DNA from 2 places in the Streptomyces sp. NPDC058052 genome. Region 2 is predicted to be linked to the other one. Evidence: riboswitches for the same ligand, from Rfam matches in the RefSeq annotation. Region 2 holds a riboswitch; the other holds the start of a gene.
The links. A riboswitch is a leader RNA that binds a small molecule or an ion and turns the genes downstream of it on or off. The one in region 2 is predicted to bind ZMP and ZTP.

Region 1 (7,604 bases), on a different contig from region 2:
TCAGAAGGGACGGAACGGACGATGAGGCACCGCAGTGTCGCGGACCTGATGACCCCTACGGCGGTCGCGGTCCAGCGCGGGACCCCGTTCAAGGAGATCGCGCGGCTCCTCGACGAGTACGGCATCACGGCGGTGCCGGTCGTCGACGAGGAGAACCGGCCGGTGGGCGTGGTCTCCGAGGCGGACCTGCTGCGCCGGCACACCGCCAAGGACGGCCCCAGCACCGCCGAGGCGATGATGTCCAGCCCGGTGCACACCGCCCGCCCCTCCTGGACCGCCGTCGAGGCGGCCCGGCTGATGGAGCGGCACCGGGTGAAGCGGCTGCCGGTCGTGGACGCCGGCGGGCGGCTCATCGGGGTCCTCAGCCGCAGCGACCTGCTCCAGCTCTTCCTGCGCCGCGACCGCTCGATCCAGGAGGAGATCCGCGAGGACGTGGTCGTCCGCATCCTCGGACTCTCCCCCGCCGCCGTCCACATCGACGTCGACGAGGGCCGGGTCACCCTCAGCGGCACCGTCGGGCGCGGGGAGCTCGTCCCGCTGCTGCGGCGCCTGTGCGAGTCCGTGGACGGCGTGGTCGAGGTCGTCGACCACCTGACCGTGGAGCCTCCCGAGGAGTGAGCGACGGCGGCCGGACCCGGGCGGGGTGCCGGGAGGGGGCCGCGGCGCGGGGCGGCCCCGCGGGGGCGTGGCGCTCCCGCGGGGCCGTGGTCCGCTGGACGGCGGGCTCCTCAGGAGACCGCCTCCGGCCAGCCGTATCCGGGACCCGTGCGCCGCGGTACGGTCCCGGCGCCCACCGCCTCCATCTCGCGGTTCGCCTCCCGCATCAGCTTGCCCGCCAGGTCCTTCATGGCCCGGCTCGCGGCCAGCTCGTCGCCGATCACCGGCACGTCCGTGTCCGCCGGGTTGCAGCGGGCCGATCCGTGTCCCGTGAAGGTCGCCGTCCCCGTGTCGAGCCGGGCCTCGGCCTGGGTCCGGCCCGCCTCCTCGTTCAGTTCCAGGCCGACCCTCCACTCCAGGTTCCGCGTCATGGTCTGCCTCCTCGCACGCCGGTCGGCGCCGCCGGTGCCGTACGTGCCCGGGGCGCTGCTCCCCCGTCCCTTCCAGGATCCGCCCATGGGGGCTCCGGCGCACGCGGCGGCCCGGGCGGACGACGGGTGGAGGCGGGTGTTCCGCCGCGGAGGGGCGGGAACCACCCCCGGCACGGGGACTTCACGGCGAAGGGGAACCGCTATGGCCGCCCGGTTCGGCGCGCGCAGACGGCTGGAGGTGCTCCAGGTGGCCGTCGCCGGCCTCGGGGTCCCCGCGAGCCTCGGGATCGGTGCGGTCCTGGGCGCGAGCGGCCTGCACGTCGGCGTCGGACTCGCGGCGACCGCTCTCGTCCTCATGGCCACGGCCACCGCTCTCGCGAAGCTGGACGCCCTGCTGTCCCGCTACCCCGCGCCGCCGTCGCAGAAGCGCCGCCGCGCCCGCCGCCCGGACGACGGCGCCCCGGGCGGCACCGGACCCGGCGGCGGGGACGACTGGCTCTGAACGCGCGGGGCGGGCCGGGAGCCGCCCGTCGACGCGCCCCAACGCCCTTGGACCAGACCTTTGTTGCCCGCCCCGCCCCGTCTGGATACGATCACCCCGGGTCGTGACTGGCGCACGTGGAGCACCACAGGGAAGCGGCCCTCCCCCTCGGACACGACGCCGACCGCCTGGGCGTCCTCCCCCATCGGCGCGATCGATCCGAGCTGGTGCGGGAGGCGGAGCGGGCCTCGGGCCGGCCGGCCGCCGCGTCGTTCGAGCACGTCTCCCCGGCCGGTGCCGCCCTCGCGGGCCCGGTGGACGAGGCGACCGCCCGGCCGTACGGCGTGGACCCCGCCCGGGTGGGCGCCCTGGCCGGTGCCTACCTCCGGGCCCGGGACGCCGACCCGAAGTCCTCGTACGGGGACTTCGCCGCCGTCTCGCGCGAGGTGGACCTCGAACTGGCGGACCTGCTGGCCGGGGTCGTCTCGGACGGGATCGTCGCCCCCGGGTACGCGCCCGGCGTCCTGGAGGTCCTCGCGAGGAAGAAGAACGGCGGCTTCCTGGTGATGGAGGCCGATCCGGGCTTCGCGCCGCCGGACGAGGAGGCCCGCGAGGTCTTCGGGATGCGGCTCGTCCAGGACCGCGACCGGAGCCCGCTCACCCCGGAACTCCTGACGGACGTCCCCGTCGGCGCGCTCTCCGACGCGGCCCGCGCCGACCTCCTCCTCGGGCTCGCCGTGCTGCGCCACACCCAGTCCAACTCGGTCTGCTACGTCCGCGACGGCCGGACCCTCGGCATCGGCGCCGGCCAGCAGTCCCGGGTCGACTGCACCCGCCTCGCGGGCGCCAAGGCGGACACGTGGTGGCTGCGCCGGCACCCGCTCGTCCAGGGCCTCGCCTTCCGGCCCGGCGTCCGCCGGCAGGACCGGATCAACTGGCAGGTCCGGCTCGCCGAGGGCGACCTCACCGCGGACGAGCGCGCCCGCCTCCGCTCCGCCGTCACGACGGACCCCGGCGACCTGGGCCCGGACGCGCGGGCCGCGTGGCTGGCCGGGCTGACCGGGGTGTCCTTCGCGTCGGACGGCGCGCTGCCCTTCCGCGACAACGTCGACCACGCCCACCGCCACGGCGTCACGGCCATCGCCGAGCCCGGCGGTTCGATCCGCTCGGCCGAGGTCGAGGACGCCTGCCGGGAACTCGGCGTCACGCTCGCGCGGACGGGCCTGCGCCTCTTCCACCACTGAGCCGCCGCCCGGTCGCCCTCCGCCCCGCGCCCCCGCGGCTCACCCCGCCGGACGGTCCGGGAGGCGGAAGCCGTCGAACAGGTCGTCCATGCCGCGCAGGGCCAGGCGGGTCGGGGTGGCGAGGACCGCCAGGTCGCGGGCCGTCGCCGCGAGGGGGTGGCGGAGGGCCCCCAGGCGGCCGACCCGGCGGGCGCGGACGCGCACGGCGTCGGCCCGGTCGCGGCGGGCGGCCGTGTAGGCGGCGAGAGCGGCCGGAACGCCGTCCGCGTCGCCCCCGGCCCCACCGGAGGCCCCCGGACCTCCGGTGTCCCCGGCCGGGAGGAGGTGGGCGAGGACCACCGCGTCCTCGATGGCCTGGCAGCCGCCCTGGCCCAGGTTGGGGGCCATGGCGTGGGCGGCGTCGCCGAGCCAGGCGATCCGGCCGTGGTGGAGGCGCGGGAGCGGGGCGGCCAGTTCGTGGAGGTCGTGGCGGAGGACGTCGGCGGCGGGGAGGCGGGCCACGCGCTCCAGCAGGGCGGGAATCGGGTCGTGCCACGTGCCGAAGCGGCGGAGGAGCTCGGCACGTGCGTCGGCCAGGTGGGCTCCGGCCGGGACGACGGCGGTGGCGTAGAGGTAGAACCGGCCGTCGGAGAGCGGGGTCACACCGAACCGCTCGCCCCGCCCCCAGCTCTCGCTCATGGCGTCGATCCGCAGGTCGGGGGCTTCCACGAGGGCCCGCCAGGCCGTCTCGCCGAGATAGCGCGGGCCGGGGTGGGCGGGGAAGTGCGCGCCGCGCAGCGGGCCGTGGATCCCGTCGGCGGCGACCACCAGGTCCGCGGGCAGGCCGGGGCCGTGCTCCGTCCGCACGACGGGGCGGCCCGCGGCGTCGTCGACGCCGAGCACGGTGGTGCCGTGGCGGAGCGCCCCCGCCGGGAGCGCGGCGGCCAGTGCGGCGGTGAGGGCGGGGCGGGGGACGGCGATCGGGGGCATGCCGTAGCGCGCCGCCATGTCGGCGGTGCGGACACGGGTCAGCCACCGGCCGTCGGCCCGGCGCACGCCCATCGACTCGGGCACGGCCCCGCCGGCGGCGCGGGTGACGTCGACGCCGACCGCGTGGAGCGCGCGCAGCGCGTTGGGCGCGAGGCCGATGCCGGCTCCGGTGACGGGGGGTTCGGGGGCGCGTTCGCAGACGGTGACCCGCCAGCCCCGGCGGTGCAGCCCCACGGCGGCGGTGAGCCCGCCGATCCCGGCTCCGACCACGACCGCACGACGTCTCGTCATGGAGCCGCCTCCTTCCGTTCCGCCCACCCGCTGTCACCGCGAACCCGCGGCCGCCGCCTCGTTCGCGCGCGTCCGGCCACCGCTCACGGAACGGTCCGTGATCCAGTATCGGGCGGGGCGCGGCCGGTGCGACGGCCGGGACCGCGGGATCCGGCGGAGGGCGTCAGGGCCGGGAGGCGCCGGACGGGGTCACTCCGGGGAGTGCCGGTCGGGCGTGGCGTGCGCGAGGAGGAACTCGGTCGCTCCGGCGATGGCCTCCGCGTAGGTGCCGTGGACGGGCTCGGACTCCTTCTCCCGCTGGTCCGCGGCGGTGGCGGTGTACCACCAGGCGTCGGTCTCGGCGTCGTGGTGCACGACGGCGGTGCCGCCCGCGTAGTGGAGCGGGATGGACTCGCTGGTGGACTTCCTGACCACGGCGTGGGGCCACTTGAGCCGGGCGGACTGCCGCTTGATGCCGCCCCAGGCGGCGCCGAGCTGCGCGTAGTTCGCCCCGCTGCGGCCGGCGACGGTGGCGGCGCTCTCCGCGAGGCGGTCGACGGACTGCTTGGCCTCGTACAGCGCCCGCAGGAGCGCGAGCTGCACGTCCGGCGCCGCCATGAGCACGGGGTCGTGCGTCTTGCCGGCCGCGCGGTAGGCGAGCAGGCGGGTGGAGATCCGCTCCGCCAGGGCGCGCACGGCGTCGTGGACCTCCTCGTCCATGGTGAACGCGTCGTCCTGGGTGGGCTCGTTCCAGGGAGGTTCCACCAGGTTCGAGACGGCGGTCCAGAAGTCGTCGTCACTCTTGTCGGGGGTCGGGATCCCAGCCACATCGTTCATGCGACAAGCCTACCTGTCGGAACCATATTTCGACAGTTTTTACTGTCACATCGCTCCGCTCCGCCGTGTCGGCCGGCCACCGGCGGCACCCCGGGAGCGGCGTGTGGGACGGTGGGGGCATGCCGGTTCCCGTGATCCTCGACTGCGACCCCGGTCACGACGACGCCTTCGCCATCCTGCTGGCCGCCGCCCACCCCGCGATCGACCTGCTCGCCCTCACCACCGTCGCGGGCAACCAGACCCTGGAGAAGACCACGCTCAACGCCCGCCGGGTGTGCGCGGTGGCCGGGATCCGGGGTGTGCCCATCGCGGCGGGCCGGGACCGGCCCCTGCACGGGGCGCGCCGGACCGCCGAGAACATCCACGGCGACTCGGGGCTGGACGGGCCCGGCTTCGGCGCGGGCGAACCGGACGTGCCGCAGGACCCGCGCGACGCCCTCGCCCTCGTCCGGGACACCCTGCTGGCGCACCCGGAACCGGTGACGCTCGTGCCGACCGGGCCGCTCACCAACATCGCCGCCCTCCTCCTCGCCCACCCCGAGCTCGCCGGCCGGATCGCGCGGATCGTGCTCATGGGCGGCTCGACCGGACGCGGGAACACCACGCCCGCGGCCGAGTTCAACATCCTGTGCGATCCGGAGGCGGCGGACATCGTCTTCCGCAGCGGCCTGCCGGTGACCATGTTCGGCCTCAACGCGACCCATCAGGTCCGGGCGACCGCCGAGGTCGTCGCCCGGATCGCGGCGCTCGGCACCCCGCTCAGCGCGCTCTGCGTCGAGCTGCTCACCTACTTCGCGTCCACCTACCGCGAGGTGTACGGCTTCGACGCGCCCCCGCTGCACGACCCGCTCACCGTCGCCCATCTGATCGACCCGTCGCTCGTGGGCCTGGTGCGCGCGGCGGTGACGGTGGAGCTGAACGGCACGTACACCCGGGGCGCGACCGTGGTGGACCTGCACGGGGTGACGGGCCTGCCCCCCGCCGTCGAGGTCGGCACGGACGTCGACACGGACCGGTTCTGGGACCTGATCGTGGAGGCCGTACGGACCCTGGGCGACGCCTCGGGGCGTTAGACCGTCCCGTTCGGATCCCGCCGGGCCGGCTCAGGCTCCACGGGAGACGCGGCCGCCCCGTCAGGCGCGGCCCGCGGCCTTCTGGCTGCGGCGGGACAGCGAGTCGACGACCACGGCGGCCAGCAGCACCGCGCCGGTGATCATGAACTGGACGGCGTTGCTGACGCCCATGATGTTCATGCCGGACTGGATGGAGCCGATGACGAGCGCGCCGAGCAGGGCGGACCAGACGGAGCCGCGTCCGCCGAAGAGGCTCGTCCCGCCGATGACGGCGGCCGCGATCACGTTCATGAGGAGATTGCCGCCGCCGGAGGTCTGGCTCGCGGACTGGATCTGTCCGGCGAGGAAGAGGCCGCCGACGGCCGCCATCGTGCCGGCGACGGTGAAGACGCTCATGCGGACGAACGGCACACTGATGCCGGCCCGCCGGGCTCCCTCGATGTTGCCGCCGACGGCGAAGATCTGGCGCCCGTAGCGGGTGCGGCGCAGCACGAAGTCGAGGATCACCAGCAGGACCAGGAAGATCAGCAGCGCGAGCGGGAGCCCCCGGTACTGGTTGAGGATGTACGCGGCGGCGAAGGCGATCGCCGCGATGACGGCGGTCCGCAGCACGATCTCGGCGAGCGGACGGTACGGCACCCGGGCGGCCCGCCGGCGCCGGGCGTCGAGCAGCCCGGCGAGCAGGAACAGCCCGACGCCCACCGCCGCCGTGACGTAGGCGGCGGCCGGGCTCTCGAAGATCGTGGAGTAGAGCTCGGAGACGATGCTCTCGCTGGGGATGTTGACCGTGCCGCTGGTGCCGAGCACCTGCAGCATCAGCCCGTTCCAGGCGAGGTTGCCCGCCAGCGTGACGACGAAGGCGGGCACGCCCACCTTGGCGAAGAAGAACCCGTGGATGAGTCCGACCGCCGCTCCCCCGGCCAGGGCGACCAGCAGCGCCAGCCACTCGTTCATGCCGTTGATGACGTTCAGCACGGCGAAGATCGCCGCGCACAGGCCGCTGACGGAGCCGACGGACAGGTCGATCTCGCCGAGCAGCAGGACGAAGACGATGCCGACGGCGATCATGCCCGTGCCGACGATCTGCTGGCTGAGGTCGGAGAGGTTCTGCGCGGAGAGGAAGGCGCTGTCGAGGCTGCCGAAGACCGTCCAGATGATGACGACGGCGACGACGACGGGCAGCGAGCCGAGTTCGCCGCTGCGCAGCTTGCGGCGGAACTCGCCCGCGTACCCGCGGAAGCCCTCCTCGCGGACGATCAGCCGGCTGTCGACCGCGGGCATCGCCTCGGGGGCGGGCTGCTGGGCGGCGGCGTCCGGGCCGGGCCGGCCGTCGCGGTCCCCGGGGTCACGGCCGTGCGCGCCGCGGTGGCCGGAGTCGCTCATCATGGCGTCTCCTCCCCGCGTGCCTCCCGCTCCTCGCGTTTCCGGGCCTGGCGCCGGGTGACGGCGCTGTCGGAGGCGCCCGTGATGGCGGAGATGATCTCCTCGGTGGTGGTGGAGCGCCGGTCGAAGAAGCCGTTGTTGCGGCCGAGGCGCAGCACCGCGATCCGGTCCGCGACCGCCATCACGTCCACCATGTTGTGGCTGATCAGGATGGTGCCGAGGCCGTGTTCGCGGAGGCGTTCGACGAGGTCGAGGACCTCGGCGGTCTGCTCCACGCCCAGCGCGGCGGTCGGCTCGTCCAGGATGACGACCCTGGGGT
Region 2 (7,604 bases):
TTCGGTGCCCCTCAGTCCCTGCTGCTGCTCGGCGGCACGTCCGCCATCGGGCTCGCCACCGCGCGCCGGCTGATCGCCCGCCGCACCCGGACGGTCTGGCTGGCCGGCCGCCCCTCCCCCGAGCTGGCGGAGGCCGCCGGGTCGCTGCGCGCGCTGGGGGCGGAGGTGTACGTGGTGCCGTTCGACGCGCTGGACACGGAGGCGCACGCGGAACGGCTCGGGCGGGTCTTCGCGGAGGGCGACGTCGATCTGGTGCTGCTCGCGTTCGGGGTCCTCGGCGACCAGGCGCGCGACGAGTCCGATCCGGCCGCCGCGGTGCGGGTCGCGCAGACCAACTACACGGGTGCGGTGTCGGCGGGGCTGGTGTGCGCGGGCGCGCTGCAGGCGCAGGGGCACGGTTCGCTGGTGGTGCTGTCGTCGGTGGCGGGCGAGCGGGGGCGGCGGGCGGACTTCATCTACGGCTCGTCGAAGGCGGGTCTCGACGTGTTCGCGCAGGGGCTGGGGGACGCGCTGCACGGGACGGGGGTGCACGTGATGGTGGTGCGGCCCGGTTTCGTGCGCTCGGCGAGGACGGCGGGGCGTCCCGAGGCGCCGCTGGCGACGACGCCGGAGGCGGTGGCGGGCGCGATCGAGCTGGGGCTGCGGCGCCGGTCGGAGACGGTGTGGGTGCCGGGTCCGCTGCGGCTGGTGGCGTCGGCGCTGCGGCACGTGCCGCGGCCGCTGCACCGGCGGCTTCCGGTCTGAGGCACCGGCCGGTACGGGGGCCGCCGGTACGGGGGGCCGCCGGTACGGGGCCCCGGCTGTGCCGGGGGTGTGTCTCCGGGGCTGTGCCGGGGCTGCGTCTCCGGGGCTGTCCTGGGGAACCGGCCGGAGCGGGGTTCCGGGGTCGGGCCTAGGAGGTCGAGCGGACCGGGCTGCCGCCCTGGGCCGGGACGGCGGAGATGGGGCGGCCGCTGCCGAACTCGTAGTCGTACAGCTTCCGCCACACGCCGTCGGCGCCCTGCTCGTAGAGGGCGAAGGAGGAGCAGGTCCAGGCGGCCTCGTAGCCGGCGAGCTCCTCGAAGGCCCGGTCCATGGCCTCCTCGGCGATGCCGTGGGCGACGGTGACGTGCGGGTGGTACGGGAACTGGAGCTCGCGGACGAGCGGCCCGGCCTCCTCGCGGAGGCGGGCCTGGAGCCGGTCGCAGCCGGCCACGCCCTCGGCGAGGGTGACGAAGACCACCGGGGAGAGCGGGCGGAAGGTGCCGGTGCCGGCGAGCCGGATCCCGAAGGGGAGCCAGTCGGCGGCGACGTCGGTGAGGTGCGCCTCGATCTCCGGGAGCCGGTCCTGGTCGACCTCGGTGGGCGGGACGAGGGTGACGTGGGTGGGGATGGCGTGCGCGGCGGGGTCGCCGAAGCCCGCGCGCCGCTCCTGGAGCAGGCTGCCGTGAGGCTCCGGGACCGCGATCGAAACGCCGAGCGTTACGGTCCCCACGTCGTTCTCCTCCGTCGTCTCATCGGGTCGGTGTGTGGTGGTGCGGCTGCCAGTGTGCGGCCTGCACCACCTCGATGGCCAGGGTCCTCGGACCCTGTGCCGTGTTCCTGCGGCGTCAGTGCTTGGCGGGCAGGAAGCCGATCTTGTCGTAGGTCTGCGCCAGCGTCTCGGCGGCGACCGCACGGGCCTTCTCCGCGCCCTTGGCCAGGACCGAGTCCAGCGTCTCCGGGTCGTCCAGGTATTCCTGGGTGCGGGTCCGGAAGGGGGTGACGAAGTCCACCATGACCTCGGCGAGGTCGGTCTTGAGGGCGCCGTACATCTTGCCCTCGTAGCTCTTCTCCAGCTCCGCGATGCCGGTGCCCGTGAGGGTGGACATGATCGTGAGCAGGTTGGAGACGCCGGCCTTGTTCTCCGGGTCGAAGCGGATCACCGTGTCGGTGTCGGTGACGGCGCTCTTGACCTTCTTCGCGGTGACCTTCGGGTCGTCGAGGAGGTTGATGAGGCCCTTCGGCGTGGACGCCGACTTGCTCATCTTGATCGTCGGGTCCTGGAGGTCGTAGATCTTCCCGGTCTCCTTGACGATGTACGGCGCCGGGACGGTGAAGGTGTCGCCGAAGCGGCCGTTGAAGCGCTCCGCGAGGTCGCGGGTCAGCTCGATGTGCTGGCGCTGGTCCTCGCCGACGGGGACGTGCGTGGCCTGGTAGAGCAGGATGTCCGCGACCTGGAGGATCGGGTAGGTGAAGAGGCCGACGGTGGCGCGGTCGGCTCCCTGCCTGGCGGACTTGTCCTTGAACTGGGTCATGCGGGACGCCTCGCCGAAGCCGGTGAGGCAGTTCATGACCCAGCCGAGCTGCGCGTGCTCGGGGACGTGGCTCTGGATGAAGAGGGTGCAGCGCTCGGGGTCGAGGCCGGCGGCGAGGAGCTGCGCGGCGGCGAGCCGGGTGTTGGCACGGAGCTCGGCCGGGTCCTGGGGGACCGTGATGGCGTGCAGGTCGACGACCATGTAGAAGGCGTCGTGGGTCTCCTGCAGCGCGACGTACTGCCTGATCGCACCGAGGTAGTTGCCGAGGTGGAACGAGCCCGCGGTGGGCTGGATTCCGGAGAGCGCGCGAGGACGTGCATCAGAGGCCATGCACATCATTCTCTCAGGTGTGGGAACCGATCCCCGACTGCCGGTGTACCAAGAGTGTGAGGACACGGGAGGGGGGCTCGGCCGTCGTCGACGAGAGCGCCGTGATCGCCCGGGTGCGCGCCGGAGAGCCGGAGGCGTACGCGGAGCTGGTCCGCGCGCACACGGCGGTGGCGCTGCGGGCGGCGGTGGCGTGCGGGGCGGGTGCGGAGGCCGAGGACGTGGTGCAGGCGGCGTTCTTCAAGGCGTACCGCTCGCTGGGGAGGTTCCGGGAGGGGGCGTCCTTCCGGCCGTGGCTGCTGAGCATCGTGGCCAATGAGACGAGGAACACACTGCGTTCGGCGGGCCGGCAGCGGGCGGTGGCGGGGCGGGAGGCGGAGCTGCTCGCGGGCGAGCCGCTGATACCGGAGTCGGCGGACCCGGCGGTGGCGGCGGTGGACGGCGAGCGGCGCCGGCGGCTGTGGGCGGCGCTGGACGGGCTGCCGGAGGAGCACCGGCGGGTGGTGGTGCACCGCTATCTGCTGGAGCTGGACGAGGCGGAGACGGCCGAGGCGCTGGGGTGGCCGCGGGGGACGGTGAAGTCGCGGCTGAGCCGGGCGCTGAAGAAGCTGGGGCTCGCGATGGGGGCGCGGGAGGCGAAGCGAGGTGGGGAGCGTGCGTGAGGACGAGCGGCCCGGGGGGCTGCCGCGGGAGCTGAGGGAGCTCGGGCGGTCGCTGCGGGTGCCGGACGTGGACGGGGAGTCGATGGCCGAGCGGGTGCTGGCCCAGCTCCTGGCCGAGCACGTGCCCGTGCCGGTGGTGGAGCCGGAGCCGGAGCGGGCCGGGTGGCGGGGGTGGCTGCGGCGGCGGTGGCGGGCGCTGCTGGCGGCGCTGTCCGGGGTGCTGGTGGTGGCGGTGCTGACGCCGCCGGTGCGGGCGGCGGTGGTGGAGTGGCTGGGAGTGGGCGGGGTCGCGGTGGAGTACGCGCCGGGCGCGCCGCCGGTGGCCGCGGAGGAGGTCCCGGGGTGTCCCGATCCGGTGCCGGTGGCGGAGGCGGCCCGGCGGGCGGGGTTCGCTCCGCCGCTGCCGGAGGGGGTGGCCGGGGCGGTCACGTCGGTGACGGGGCGGGAGCCGGCGGCGGTGGTCGGCGTCTGCTGGCGGTCGGCGGCCGGGGCGGTGGTCCGGCTGGACGTGTTCCCCGGCGCTCTGGACCCGGGCTTCGTGAAGGAGGTCCGGGTGCAGCCGGAGCCGGTGGTGCTCGCGGACGGGACGGCGGCGTACTGGTTCGCCGAGCCGCACCGGCTGGCCTTCCCGCTCTCCTCGGTCGAGGGCCGGTGGCGGCAGGAGGTGCGGGCGGCCGGGCCGACGCTGCTGTGGGTCCGCCCGTCGGCGGGGCTGACGCTGCGGCTGGAGGGGATACCGGACCGGACGGAGGCGCTGCGGGTGGCGGCCTCCGTCCGGTAGCGGGCCGGAGGGTCAGACGGGGAGGCCCGGCGCGGGGTGGGCTGCCATCAGGTCGGCGACCTCGGCGCGGATCGTGGCGAGGGTGGCCTCGTCCTCGGCCGCGGCGGCGGTGACGGCGCGGTCGATCCAGTCGGCGACCTGGTCCATGTGGGCCGGGGTCAGGCCGCGGGAGGTGAGGGAGGGGGTGCCGATGCGGACGCCGGAGGGGTCGAAGGGCTTCCGGGTGTCGTAGGGGACGGTGTTGTGGTTGACGACGATGCCGGCGCGGTCGAGGGCCTTGGCGGCGGTCTTGCCGGGGACCTGCTTCGGGGTGAGGTCCATCAGGATCAGGTGGTTGTCGGTGCCGCCGGAGACCAGGTCGAAGCCGCGGGCGAGGAGGGCGTCGGCGAGGGCCTTGGCGTTGGCGACGACGGCGTGGGCGTAGTCGCGGAAGGAGGGCTGGGCGGCCTCGCGGAGGGCGACGGCGATGGCGGCGGTGGTCTGGTTGTGCGGGCCGCCCTGGAGGCCGGGGAAGACGGCCTTGTCGAGCGCCTTGGCGTGCTCCTCGGTGGACATCAGCATGGCGCCGCGCGGACCGCGGAGGGTCTTGTGGGTGGTCGTGGAGATGACGTCCACGTGGCCGGACGGGGAGGGGTGGGCGCCGCCGGCGATCAGGCCGGCGATGTGGGCGATGTCGGCGACGAGGACGGCGCCGGCCTCGCGGGCGATCTCACCGAAGGCGGCGAAGTCGATGGTGCGGGGCAGGGCGGTGCCGCCACAGAAGATGATCTTCGGGCGTTCGGCGAGGGCGAGGTCGCGGACCTGGTCGTAGTCGATGAGGCCGTCGTCGCGGCGGACGCCGTACTGGACGCCACGGAACCAGGTTCCGGTGGCGGAGACGCCCCAGCCGTGGGTGAGGTGGCCGCCCATGGGGAGCGCCATGCCCATGACGGTGTCGCCGGGCCGCGCGAAGGCGAGGTGGACGGCGAGGTTGGCCGGGGAGCCGGAGTAGGGCTGGACGTTGGCGTGATCGACGCCGAAAAGGGCCTTGGCGCGCTCGATCGCGAGGGTCTCGACCTGGTCGATCACCTGCTGGCCCTCGTAGTAGCGGCGGCCGGGGTAGCCCTCGCTGTACTTGTTCTGGAGGACGGTGCCGGAGGCTTCGAGGACGGCGGCGGAGACGTAGTTCTCGCTCGGGATGAGGCGGAGGGTGTCGGCCTGGAGCCGTTCCTCGGCGCCGACGAGGGCGGCGAGCTCGGGGTCGGCGGCGCGGAGCGCGGGGTGGCCGGCGGGACGGTGCGGGGCGGGCGGCGGGGTGGTCACGTGTTCCTCCGGGAGTACGTCGGAACGTCCCGGGCGAGGTGTCGCACGGGACGCGGGGCGGTCCCGTGATGCCCAGGCGAGCGGCACCTCGTGTGGTGGAGCGCGCGCGGCTCCCCCGGGGTCGGTTCCCCGTACGCCAGTCGCCGTGCGTGGGGACAGAGTAACGGGCGCGCCGTCCTGCGAGGTTTCTTCGTCCGGGATGCGAGCGACGATAAGAAGGGGCCACAACACACCCCGGCCGCAGGACGATCGGAGATCCCGTGTCGAGAACGCAAGACGAGATCGTTGCCTCGGAGGCGCACAGCGCCCACAACTACCACCCCCTGCCCGTCGTCGTCGCCTCCGCGGAGGGGGCCTGGATGACGGATGTCGAGGGGCGTCGTTTCCTGGACATGCTCGCCGGCTATTCGGCGCTGAACTTCGGGCACGGCAACCGCCGGCTGATCGAGGCGGCGAAGGCCCAGCTGGAGCGGGTGACGCTCACGTCGCGGGCGTTCCACCACGACCGCTTCGCCGAGTTCTGCACCCGGCTGGCGGAGCTGTGCGGCAAGGAGACGGTGCTGCCGATGAACACCGGCGCGGAGGCGGTCGAGACGGCCGTGAAGACGGCCCGGAAGTGGGGGTACGAGGTGAAGGGCGTGCCGGACGGGCACGCGAAGATCGTGGTGGCGGGGAACAACTTCCACGGGCGGACGACGACGATCGTCTCCTTCTCGACCGACCACGACGCCCGGGACCACTTCGGTCCGTACACGCCGGGGTTCGAGATCGTGCCGTACGGCGATCTGACGGCGCTGGAGGCGGCGGTCACCGAGAACACGGTGGCGGTGCTGCTGGAACCGATCCAGGGCGAGGCGGGCGTGCTGGTGCCGCCGGCCGGTTATCTGCGCGGGGTGCGGGAGCTGACGACCCGGCGGAACGTGCTGTTCATGGCGGACGAGATCCAGTCGGGTCTGGGCCGGACGGGCCGGACCTTCGCCTGTGAGCACGACGGGGTCGTCCCGGACGTGTACATCCTGGGCAAGGCGCTGGGCGGTGGTGTGGTGCCGGTGTCGGCGGTGGTCGCGGACGCGGACGTGCTGGGGGTGTTCAAGCCGGGCGAGCACGGTTCGACCTTCGGCGGGAACCCGCTGGCCTGCGCGGTGGCGCTGGAGGTGATCGCGATGCTGCGGACCGGGGAGTACCAGCAGCGGGCGGCGGAGCTGGGCGAGCATCTGCACGCGGAGCTGGGGCTGCTCGTGGGCGGCGGCGCGGTGGAGGCGGTGCGGGGCCGCGGCCTGTGGGCGGGCGTGGACATCGTGCCGGCGCGGGGCACGGGCCGGCAGATCTCGGAGCGGCTGATGGAGCGGGGGGTGCTGGTGAAGGACACCCACGGCTCGACGATCCGGATCGCGCCGCCGCTGGTGATCTCGAAGGAGGACCTGGACTGGGGTCTGGAGCAGCTGCGGGCGGTGCTGTCGGACTGACCGGGTCCGGTTCCGGGGCGGCGGCGGGTCCGTCGCCCCGGGGCAACTCGGGCCATTGACACCAGAGTTGGTCTAGGCCAATGATGCGGCCATGCCGAGACTCCGCCTGCGTCACGCGCTGCGTGGCGCGCTCGCCGCCCTCGTCCCGCTCGCCCTCCTCGGGGCCGTCGGCGGCCCCGCGCACGCCGCCCCGGAGGCGGCCTGGCCCGGGCCCGCGCCCGTGGTCTCCCGGGTCGAGACCACCGACCCGGTCGTCTTCATCACCATCGACGACGGCTGGTTCCACGACCCGGCCGCGGCGAAGCTGCTGCTCGACCGTCGGGTGCCCGCCTCGCTCTTCCTGCTGCCGGGGGCGTACGCGTACGACTCCGGGTACTTCCACCGGCTGCTCGACCACGGGCGGGTGCGGATCGAGAACCACACGGTCGGCCACCCGGACCTCACCACGCTCGACGCGGCCGGACAGCGGGCCGAGGTCTGCGGGGCGCGGGACGCGCAGCTCGCGGAGTTCGGCGACGGGCCGCGGCTGCTGCGCCCGCCGTACGGGGCGTACGACGCGACCACCCGGACCACCGCCCGCGCCTGCGGGGCGAAGGCCGTGGTGACGTGGACGTACGACCTGACCACCTGGGGCCAGTGGACCCCGCCGACGCCGTCCCTGAGGGCCGGCGACATCATCCTGCTGCACTTCAACGAGACGCTGGAGCAGGACCTGGAGCGGGCCCTGGCCCTCGCCGAGGTGGCCGGACTGAAGCCGGCGCCGCTGCGGGAGTACGTGCCGGAGTAGCCC

Region 1: another riboswitch for ZMP and ZTP. It lies ahead of ACFVU3_RS30000 (phosphoribosylaminoimidazolecarboxamide formyltransferase); the one in region 2 lies ahead of glyA (serine hydroxymethyltransferase).

Annotation. Positions count from the first base shown of each region.
Region 1 covers NZ_JBHVRX010000027.1:52,065-59,668, forward strand. Annotated here, with positions in the region: gene ACFVU3_RS29985 (CBS domain-containing protein) at 22-618, shown strand; gene ACFVU3_RS29990 (DUF1876 domain-containing protein) at 729-1,028, opposite strand; gene ACFVU3_RS29995 (hypothetical protein) at 1,231-1,530, shown strand; ZMP/ZTP riboswitch at 1,624-1,710, shown strand; gene ACFVU3_RS30000 (phosphoribosylaminoimidazolecarboxamide formyltransferase) at 1,737-2,753, shown strand; gene ACFVU3_RS30005 (FAD-dependent monooxygenase) at 2,793-4,013, opposite strand; gene ACFVU3_RS30010 (hypothetical protein) at 4,203-4,829, opposite strand; gene ACFVU3_RS30015 (nucleoside hydrolase) at 4,949-5,902, shown strand; gene ACFVU3_RS30020 (sugar ABC transporter permease) at 5,963-7,183, opposite strand; gene ACFVU3_RS30025 (ATP-binding cassette domain-containing protein) at 7,285-7,604, opposite strand, start outside.
Region 2 covers NZ_JBHVRX010000040.1:30,686-38,289, reverse strand. Annotated here, with positions in the region: gene ACFVU3_RS35175 (decaprenylphospho-beta-D-erythro-pentofuranosid-2-ulose 2-reductase) at 1-744, shown strand, start outside; gene ACFVU3_RS35170 (2'-5' RNA ligase family protein) at 893-1,474, opposite strand; gene trpS (tryptophan--tRNA ligase) at 1,590-2,606, opposite strand; gene ACFVU3_RS35160 (RNA polymerase sigma factor) at 2,663-3,265, shown strand; gene ACFVU3_RS35155 (hypothetical protein) at 3,258-4,046, shown strand; gene glyA (serine hydroxymethyltransferase) at 4,059-5,348, opposite strand; ZMP/ZTP riboswitch at 5,412-5,502, opposite strand; gene rocD (ornithine--oxo-acid transaminase) at 5,609-6,814, shown strand; gene ACFVU3_RS35140 (polysaccharide deacetylase family protein) at 6,906-7,601, shown strand.